3 regions of the Robertmurraya beringensis genome follow, and region 2 is predicted to be linked to each of the others. Evidence: riboswitches for the same ligand, from Rfam matches in the RefSeq annotation. Region 2 holds a riboswitch; each other region holds the start of a gene.
The links. Region 2 has a riboswitch for cobalamin ahead of cbiB (adenosylcobinamide-phosphate synthase CbiB). Riboswitches for the same ligand answer to the same signal wherever they lie in the genome.
Positions count from the first base shown of each region.

Region 1: linked by a shared signal. The riboswitch ahead of ACFFHF_RS08540 (anaerobic ribonucleoside triphosphate reductase) and the one ahead of cbiB (adenosylcobinamide-phosphate synthase CbiB) in region 2 are both predicted to bind cobalamin.
Region 3: linked by a shared signal. The riboswitch ahead of ACFFHF_RS20545 (ribonucleoside-diphosphate reductase subunit alpha) and the one ahead of cbiB (adenosylcobinamide-phosphate synthase CbiB) in region 2 are both predicted to bind cobalamin.

Region 1 covers NZ_JBHLUU010000025.1:32,542-35,978, forward strand. Annotated here, with positions in the region: gene ACFFHF_RS08540 (anaerobic ribonucleoside triphosphate reductase) at 1-1,841, opposite strand, end outside; cobalamin riboswitch at 2,080-2,258, opposite strand; gene ACFFHF_RS08545 (DoxX family protein) at 2,585-3,013, opposite strand; gene ACFFHF_RS08550 (alpha/beta hydrolase) at 3,088-3,437, opposite strand, start outside.
Region 2 covers NZ_JBHLUU010000128.1:29,413-32,849, reverse strand. Annotated here, with positions in the region: gene cobD (threonine-phosphate decarboxylase CobD) at 1-198, opposite strand, end outside; gene cbiB (adenosylcobinamide-phosphate synthase CbiB) at 173-1,138, opposite strand; cobalamin riboswitch at 1,298-1,483, opposite strand; gene ilvD (dihydroxy-acid dehydratase) at 1,754-3,427, shown strand.
Region 3 covers NZ_JBHLUU010000123.1:28,337-31,773, reverse strand. Annotated here, with positions in the region: gene ACFFHF_RS20545 (ribonucleoside-diphosphate reductase subunit alpha) at 1-2,009, opposite strand, end outside; cobalamin riboswitch at 2,149-2,346, opposite strand; gene ACFFHF_RS20540 (DHA2 family efflux MFS transporter permease subunit) at 2,881-3,437, opposite strand, start outside.

The DNA of each region.
Region 1 (3,437 bases), on a different contig from region 2:
TCTCGAGTATTGATTCCTTCTACTTCACCAAAACGTTCTCGATCATGTTTTGGGAATTTTTTGCACAACGACTCGGCGGGTGTAGCAAGTAAGCTATAGTTAAGTTGAAATCGTTCTTTAAGTTCCGTACATTTATCTCGCATAAAAGTGACGATTTCCAACCCTTTTGTTTGTGCTTCAGCTGATTCTCCGTGATGTTTCCCCTCTAAAACGAGTAAACATTCCGCTAATCCAATAAATCCAATCGCTAAAGTAGATTGATTGATTACTTTTTCAATAGTGTCTTCTGGTTTTAATTCACTTCCACCCCGCCATAAATATTTTATGACCGTTGGGAACTGTTTCACTAAAGCTTGTTTTTGAAAATCAAAGCGGGTTTTTAATTGTTCACCCACTTCTTCTATTAAGTACTCAAGTTTCTCATAAAAACGGCTCCATTTCTCACCTTCAGAAATTCCTTCTTTTTTAACTTCTTCCCATGTCTCTAATGCGATTCGCACTAGATTAATAGAAGTAAAGGAAGCATTACCCCGACCAACGGAAGTTTTTTCTCCATGAATATTTTCAAATACACGAGTACGACAACCCATGGTAGCTGTTTCATACAGATAACGTGTTGGATCTCCGGCACTCCATTTTTCATGCTGATTAAAAGACGCATCTAAATTGATAAAGTTTGGAAAGAAACGTTTTGCCGTTACGCGACAGGCTAATCGGAATAAATCATAATTAGAATCGCCCTCTTTCAAATTGACACCGTCTTTCACTTTAAAAATTTGAATGGGAAAAATAGCTGTTTGCCCATAACCAACACCACGTTCTGTTGAAAGGAGTAGCTGCTCCATCACACATCGTCCCTCTGGAGAGGTATCTGTCCCATAATTAATAGAAGAGAAAACGACTTGATTCCCGCCGCGCGAATGAATGCTGTTCATGTTATGTATAAACCCTTCCATCGCCTGATACACCGTATTTATCGTACGATTTAACGCATATTGAATGACTCTTTCCGCTCCGGTCAAACCGTCCAAATCATTTTCCTTATAAGCAGAAATAGGTACAGCCTTTAATTTGTCAAAATCACTTCCCGTAAATTCACAAGCCTTCTTTAATTCTTTTTCATAAGTTACTTTAACAAATGGAGCCATATAGAAATCAAATGCTGGGATGGCTTGTCCTCCGTGCATTTCATTTTGAGCAGTCTCGAGAGAAATACACGCCATTATTGCCGCCCCATGAATCCCCTTGGGACGACGTAGTGCAGCATGATTCACCTCCATTCCATTCTTGAGCAGTTGATCAAGCGGATGTTGTAAGCAAGTTAAGCTTCGAGTTGGATAATAATCCAGATCATGGATATGGATCGCTCCCGTTCGATGCAAGAAATGATGTTCCGGTTTCAGCAATTCGGCTGTCGTATAAGCTTTTGTTGTTTCACTTGCAAACTTCATCATCATACCCGAAGGTGTCTCCGCACTCATATTGGCATTTTCCTTCGTAATATCGTTTGATTCCGCTCTAATAATTGATGCAATCGTTTCAAATGATTTTCCATTTCTAGCTTTCGTTCTTTCTTCATGGTATAAAATATAGGCAGTTGCTACGTCCAATCTTTCATTCTTCACTAGTTCCATTTCAACAATGTCTTGAATTTCATCTACTGAAATTTGCCTTTGTTGAATTTGTGTATGTAAAGCATCCAATACCTTTTGAGCTAGGTTTGTTGTCATTCCTGGTTCTGTAGCTTTTTCAGCCTTTTCAACAGCCTGTATGATTTTTTCAGGGCAAAACGGAACAATACATTTATCTCGTTTGATTACTTCTTGTAAGGTATTCATCATTTGCAAAATCATCACGTTCTTTCGTAAAAAGTATGTGTAAGAAAAGAATGGCGGTTGATTACCTTTTTAATAGGAAGATTCTCCAGTAGGTCAGATTGTTTTAGCATAAAGTTTCATAAAACCCCTCTTTTTGTCGTCAAATAAAAAAGCTATCTCATTGAAAGAGATAGCCTAAAATGGAAACGTTCAGAAATAAAAAAATGGATACGTCTCCATTCCTCAATCCCCGAAGAAATGATTCATCTGTTTTATATAGGCAGGTCTCCTGGCTTTGCTTCATTCTCCGATTCCCTTCCCATGCAGTTGCATAGTGGCATTGAATCATCGTCAGCTTCACAGTTGCGGGGACAGCATCGGAATTACACCGAATTTCCCTATTAAACTACATATAGTAGTACCTGTATAAAACGAACACCATATATTGTTTTCAATAGAATCAAGTGTACCACCCTTGAAATGGAAAGTAAATCTATAAATAGGAAGTTCACGAAAATGTAAAATTTAGACTTCTTATTCATGTACCCTCAAAGGTTATTGATGATATGTTAAAAGAGTTGCATACACATAGAGATCAAATAAACGATTTGCTTCACCATTTAACCATGACCCCGGATATTGTTGGAATGAATCCGATACATGAAATGTAACCGAAAGATATCTCTAGTACCATCCTTACTTTGTTAGCCAAAAAAATAAAGCATTACCCCTGATTTGAGGTAATGCTCTGATATTTTTTACATCATTTAATTTAGGGATGTTGCACTTTTCGTCTTTTGTCCTTTAAAAATAAGTTGATCCAGTGCAAAAGCATTAGAACCTGTTAGAGCAAGAGATACGGCCATTACTAAAAATGCTAAATCCAATTCATATCCAGCCATTTGACCATTTCCTAAAAAACCTGCCGCTAATTTCACTTTTAAGATGGCTCCGAGCATAAGTACCGCAAAAAGAACGGAAACCCATCTTGTAAATAACCCAAGTACTAAGGCAAGTCCTCCCACAACTTCTATTAAAGCCACACCGTAAGCAAGAAACCCTGGAAGCCCTATGCTGCTAAACCATCCTACCGTATTTTCAATCCCACCTTGGAATTTAACGAATCCGTGAATAAAAAAGATGATTCCTAATACTACTCGTAAAATGACAGAACATAATTCAAACTTGTTTTCCATTTTTCTTTTTCCTCCGTGGTTTAATTTTGTTTTGAGATTACTTTTTTGAATCTCCAAACTCTGATTAGAATTGGTTAATTATTTAAATCAGCTAGAATCCATTTCATCAAGTCTTGTTGGTTTTCTACTGAAATTGTATGTCCTTCTGAATAGGATTGAAAAGTAACTTGTGACCCTAGCCCTTGGAAAAACACATGACTGTCTACTCCCCATTCATACGGTAGTACGTTGTCAAATTTACCGTGAGAAATAAACAACGAAAGCTGATTAACAGGTTTCATGTTGTATTCTTCTTTAACGAATCCAGGAATATAACCGCTTAGGGCAACAATCCCCTTGATTCGGTTCCCCAATGTTAAGCCAAGCGTCATGGACAAAATCGCTCCTTGACTAAATCCAAGTAAATATATGCTATCTGGGTTGA
Region 2 (3,437 bases):
CAAACCTGTAAGCCTTTCTGCCGTTGGATCCGGATAATCAGATACAAGAGAAAACAGCTCATTCCACCTGTTCTTTACTGTGGCCGGTGGACCGATCGGATTAATATTGGCGCTAAAATCAATCACTGTTTCAGGCATGTCAAGATGTAGTGCTTTATATAAAAATTGTGGATTAGCTCCGTGCGTAGGCCACTTCAACGATCATCCCTCCAATCCATAATAAAAGTAAAAATGAGAGTACCGTTCGAGTTAAAATACCTTTGGCTTGCAAAATATGCTCCGCAGTGACAGGAAAATAAGGTTCTCCCATTTTGGCTCGATCGGAGCGAATGCCCTTATAATAGTTGATTCCTCCGAGCTGAATCCCAAGTATTGCAGCCACAGCAGCCTCTCCCCATCCACTGTTTGGGCTCGGATGTTTCTTTGCATCACGAAGGACAATTTTCGCTGACTCTTTTACCGAGGATCGGACCGGCTTATTGCTTAAGAGCATACAAATGGAGGTTAGGCGACTCGGTATCAAATTTAACCAATCATCAAGCTTCGCCGACGCCCAGCCAAACTCCATATATTTATCATTTTTATACCCAACCATCGAATCGCAAGTATTGACTGCACGGTACAGCATCGCAAGGGGTGCACCACCAAGAAACGCCCAAAATAAGGGAGCAGTTACTCCGTCACTTGTGTTTTCGGCAACCGTTTCAATCGTCGCGCGAACCACCCCCTGTTCATCGAGCTGGTCGGTGTCACGGCCCACGATATACGATAACTTATGGCGAGATTCCACGAGATCTCCCTTTTTTAACGGACCGTACACCGTCATCGCTGCCTCCTTTAAGCTTTTTTGAGCAATCGTCGTCCAGATGATCACCGCTTCAACCACAATGCCGACCATGAGATGAACTTGATAAGCTAGCATCGTAATCAAGAGCGTAATTCCCACAACGAGCAGGAGAAGCGTAACTACCATAGCCACTCCCTTCCATTTTTTCCGCGTCCCTTTATTCCACTTATTATCGAACTTATAGATCAGCGATCCGATCCATTTCACTGGATGTGGCCAATCGATCGGATCACCGAGAAGTAAATCAATAAAATAAGCAATCGTCATGGTCAATAAATGTTGAAAAAACATGGTTAACCCTCCTTTTTAATAACAAGTTGGGCAGTTTCCACCCGAAGAAAGCCTTTGTTGCGTAGCCCATAAAAAAACATCTCCACATAGATATGGAGATGTTGGAATAAGCTTCTTCCTTATGTAAGAAACCGACCACACCACCTATCCTCGTAGGTACACGGTGTCAAGATATAGTCAGGTTTCCTGGCTGATGGTCATTGCTTTCTGCACCTTCCCATGCAATTCCTTATTGCACAGTGGTTTTTACAGTATGCTCCCATTTACAGTGGCGGGACCGCGTTGGACTTTCACCAACTTCCCTAGACTTCTAAAAAGAAGTACACCTATTCTTGCTCATATTTACTTTTCATATCTTAATACTAATCTTGTAACAAAGGAATGACAAGGCAATCGCTGACATATTTTTTTCATTGTGACAAATCGGAACCGCCATTCACTGCCACCATAAAAATATTAAAAGCGACAAAATAGGACAAATGAAGACAACTTTTAAAATCTACCAAATGAATCTTTTGTCATCTTTCTTTACAATTCTCCTTCTATTTGTTAAAATTTTTTAATAATTTAAAACATTAACACCATTGGTTTTTAATAGATTGGGAGGGAATTATTTTGGCAGAATTAAGAAGTAATATGATAAAAAAGGGATTTGATCGTGCACCACACCGAAGCCTTTTGCGTGCGGCTGGGGTAAAAGAAGAGGATTTTGGTAAGCCATTTATCGCAGTAGTTAACTCCTACATTGATATCGTGCCAGGACATGTGCACTTACAAGAGTTCGGGAAAATTGTCAAAGACGCTATCCGTGAAGCAGGTGGAGTTCCATTTGAAATGAACACAATCGGTGTCGATGATGGAATTGCAATGGGTCATATCGGCATGCGCTACTCGCTACCAAGCCGTGAAATCATTGCTGACTCGGTTGAAACGGTTGTCGCTGCTCACTGGTTTGATGGAATGGTTTGTATCCCGAACTGTGACAAGATTACTCCAGGTATGTTAATGGCATCACTTCGTTTAAATATCCCTACTGTTTTTGTAAGCGGTGGACCAATGAAGGCTGGAGTAACTAGCGATGGCAAAAAGATCTCACTTTCTTCTGTATTCGAAGGCGTTGGTGCATACCAAGCTGGAAAACTTGATGACAAGGGACTATTAGAATTAGAACAGTTTGGCTGTCCGACATGTGGATCTTGTTCAGGTATGTTCACAGCAAACTCGATGAACTGTTTAGCAGAAGCGCTTGGATTGGCTCTTCCTGGTAATGGAACGATTTTAGCTGTAGCGCCTGAGCGTAGAGATTTCGTTAGGAAATCAGCAACACAGTTAATGGAACTGATTGAAAAGGATATTAAGCCTCGTGATATCGTTACAGAAAAAGCAATCGATAACGCGTTTGCCCTTGATATGGCATTAGGTGGATCTTCCAATACGGTTCTTCACACATTGGCATTAGCTCATGAAGCAGAAATTGATTATCCAATCGGAAGAATCAACGAAGTAGCGGCACGTGTTCCTCACCTGTCTAAGCTTGCACCTGCTTCTGATGTATTTATTGAAGATTTGCATGAAGCGGGCGGAGTTTCTGCCGTTCTAAACGAATTATCTAAGAAAGAAGGAGCCCTTCACTTAGATACATTAACGGTTACAGGGAAAACACTTGGTGAAAATATTGCCGGCTGTGACGTTAAGAACCATGATGTAATTCATTCCATTGATAACCCACATAGTGAAAAGGGTGGCCTAGCTGTATTGTTTGGTAACCTTGCTCCAGATGGTGCGATCATTAAAACTGGTGGAATCACAGGTGGAAACCGCCATGAAGGACCTGCGGTTGTATTTGATTCACAAGACGAAGCTCTTCACGGCATTGCTAATGGAAAAGTAAAAGAAGGCGACGTTGTAGTAATCCGTTACGAAGGACCAAAAGGTGGACCTGGTATGCCTGAAATGCTTGCTCCAACTTCTCAAATCATGGGAATGGGACTTGGCGCGAAGGTTGCTCTTGTAACCGATGGCCGCTTCTCTGGCGCTTCACGCGGATTGTCTATCGGTCACGCTTCACCAGAAGCTGCTGAAGGCGGACCATTAGCATTTATCCAAAATGGAGATCAAATTGTGATCGATGTTGACGCTCGTTCCATGGACGTTGTTCTTTCTGATGAAGAATGGGCAGAGCGTAAAGCCAACTGGAAAGGCTTTGAACCTAAGGTGAAAAAGGGTTATCTAGCTCGTTATTCGAAGCTTGTAACATCTGCTAGCACCGGTGGAGTTATGAAAATCTAATTTTAATTTG
Region 3 (3,437 bases), on a different contig from region 2:
AACTTAAAGTTCTTCTTCTCTTCTGCATATTCCACTGCGTACAATGGATCAATTCCATCGGTGGAACCACCAATTTTTGCCGTTGAAGAATTCGGGGCAATCGCCATCAGCCAGCCATTACGAATTCCGTTTGTTTTTACTTGTTCCTTTAATTCACTCCAACGCTCGGACGTGTAATTTCTTCGCTCGAAATACTTTCCTGTAGCCCATTCAGACGTCTCAAATTGACTGAATGCTCCTTTTTCCTTCGCAAGCTCCATAGAAGCTTGAATCGTATAATAGGCAATATTTTCGTATAGTTCATCAGCAAACTGGACCGCTTCCTCTGATTCCCAGTGGATCGATTGTAAGGCTAATAGGTGATGCCATCCAAACGTACCTAGGCCGACCGCTCGATATTTTTGATTCGTTAATTCGGCTTGTCCGACTGGAATGGTATTTAGATCAATCACATTGTCTAGCATCCGCACTTGAATTCTGATTAATCGTTCAAGCTCATTGGCACCATAAGACTTTGCGAGATTGATCGAGGAAAGATTACATACAACAAATTCTCCCGGCTTTCTTACGATTACTAGATTGCCATCTTCGTCCTTGTATTCTTTTACAATCGTTGTACTCGACATGTTTTGGGCAATTTCGGTACATAAATTACTGCAGTAGATAGACGTTCTTCCTTCTGCACGCTTATTTGGATTTTGACGATTGACCTCATCTCGATAGAACATGTATGGTGTACCTGTTTCTAACTGTGCGACCATGATTCGGGCCATAATATCCATTGCACGGTAGGTTTTTCTTGGTAAAAGAGGCTGATTCACCGCTTCTTCGTATTTTTCCGTAAAATACTTTCTATCATTTTCATCATAAAAGTCTTCAAGTCCAAGAGGTGTTCCATTTTCGTCCTTCCAGCCCATCAGCTGCTTTACTTGGTGTGGACAGAATGTATGCCATTCCCCGATGCTTCTGCCATTTTCATCTTTTTCTAAAAGTTTTTCCATAAATAAATCTGGAATGGTGACTCCAGTGAAAATATCGTGAGCCTTTCTTCGTTCATCTCCGTTATTGGTTTTTAGCTCAAGGAAGCCATTCATCACGTCTTTATGGAATATATCTAAATAAATGGCGACTGCTCCTTGTCTTTGCCCCAATTGATCGACACTTACAGCCGTATCATTAATCAATCGAATCCAAGGTACAACACCAGAGGACATCCCTTTGAACCCTTTGATATCGGAACCTAACGCACGAACCTTTCCGTAATAAATTCCGATTCCACCGCCTTCTTTACTTAAGCGAGCGATATCCCAATTGTTCAAATAAATCCCGTCAAGCGAGTCATCCACTGTGTCAATAAAACAAGAGGACAGCTGACCAAAGTTCTTCCCTGCATTGGATAAGGTTGGTGTTGCGACAGTCATATATAAATGGCTTAATGCCCAATAAGCTTCTTTTACTAACTCTAGTCTCTGGCCTTTCGATTCGTTCATCATGATAGTCATGGCAATCACCATGAATCTCTCTTGCGGCAATTCATATACCTTTCGATCATGATCTCTTGCAAGGTAACGATCGGCAAAGAGGAACAGACCAATATAGTTGAAAAGCTGATCTCGTTCCGGATTGATTCCCGCTGCTAATTGTTTAATTTCTTCCTCTGTATACATTTGCAGCAGTTTTGGAGAGTAAATTCCTTTCTCCGTTAACGTTGCTAGCAAATCGTAAAAGTCCCCATATGTATATGTGGAATCGTAGTTTCGGTTTTGTGAAGCTTGTTTGTATAGTTCCGTTAAATAGATTCGTGCGGCAACAAAAGTCCAATCCGGCTGGTCCATCGCGATTTTATTTAAAGAATAAAATAAAGCTTGTTGGCTCACTTCTTTTTTTGCTGCCTCTAATTCATTGATCATTTTTGTTATCTCTGTCGCGTCTAACTGATAAGTTGAAGAACACTCTTCAATCGCTCTTAACACCGACTTATAATCTTCATGTACATCTACTACTGTCATGCTCGTCCCTCCTGAAAATAAAAAATCCGCTAAGGTGGGTCCTTGAGCGGATGAAACGATTTCAGCAAAAGACAAACAGGCAAACACGATTTTGTCTTCTGTCGCCATCGTCTCATCTTCCCAAGTCCCCGAAGAAGTTGAAACATCTTAAGTAAGATAGGTCTCCTGACTTATGCTTCACTCTACTTTGAACCCTTCCCATTTAGGCAACTACTTCTCGTAAGCAAACTACACAGTGGTTTGTTCATTTTGTCAGCATTTACAGGTGCGGGGGCAGTTCTGGTCTTTCACCAGATTCCCTATTAAGCCGTGCGGCATCTTATCTTAAGGCAACAACACTATATATAGTTGGAATTTAATTTTATATACCCATATCTAGATAATACAAATTTAATACTAAAGGTAGTTTAGTAGATTAGCAAGTAGAAAATGTTTGTTTTGGTAAAATATTGTTGTTGACTTCGGGAGGACATGGGGTCTGTAGCTACTCACTATCGGCTGTGGATCAGGTTAAGCAACCGATCTGATAAATAGACGGAGGTATTCCGCTTAATTAGTAATTTTTTCTAAAAAAGACCTAAATAGACGGAGAGATTCCGCCTATTGTCTCAGAAAAATTGAAAATAGGGGTTTTTTCTTTGGATAAGCGGAAAACCTCCACTTATTTACCCCAAAACGAACTCCGTTCTACATTTAACGTAAAAATCTCCGGTTATTTTACTTTTGCTGGTTACTTGATTAAGGATAAGACAAATTTCAATATCTTCATGAACACCGTACTTCAAAACAGACGGTGAAGGTATCCCAATCAAAAGCACAACTAAAAAAGAAGAACTCCTTTTCATTTTCAAGGAGTTCTTCTTTTTTATATTTAATTCTCAGCTAACTTCGCCGGTACCACCTTTGGCGCCTCTTTTCCTTCTAGAGGATCCTCTGCTTGAGTGGCACGCTTGATAAAGAAAGCGAGAATGAAGGCAACAATTGAAATCCCTGTAGCCACTAGGAATGCATCGTTTATTCCTTCGAGCATCGCCTTCATCATGATCTGCTCTTTCATTTGAGCGATCATTTCAGCAGTTGGCTGTGCGACTCCTGCTCCTTGACCGGCTGCCGTCTTCATCGCTTCGTCAGCTAGTTCTTGAGCGTGTGTTTCTGTACGATTGGACATAACTGTAACGAGTAATGCGGTTCCGATTGCCCCAGCCACTTGGTTTAACGTATTGTTCATTGCTGTACCATGTGGATAGAAACGCGTCGGAAGTTGATTTAATCCGTTTGTTGAAACAGGCATCATAACAAATGACATCCCGATCATCCGGACCGTGTAAAGGATAACTAAGTGGGTATAGCTTAAATCTACCGTTAACTGACTAAACTCATACGTAGTGATCACCGTGATTCCTAAACCAATAAGCGCCAATACTCGCC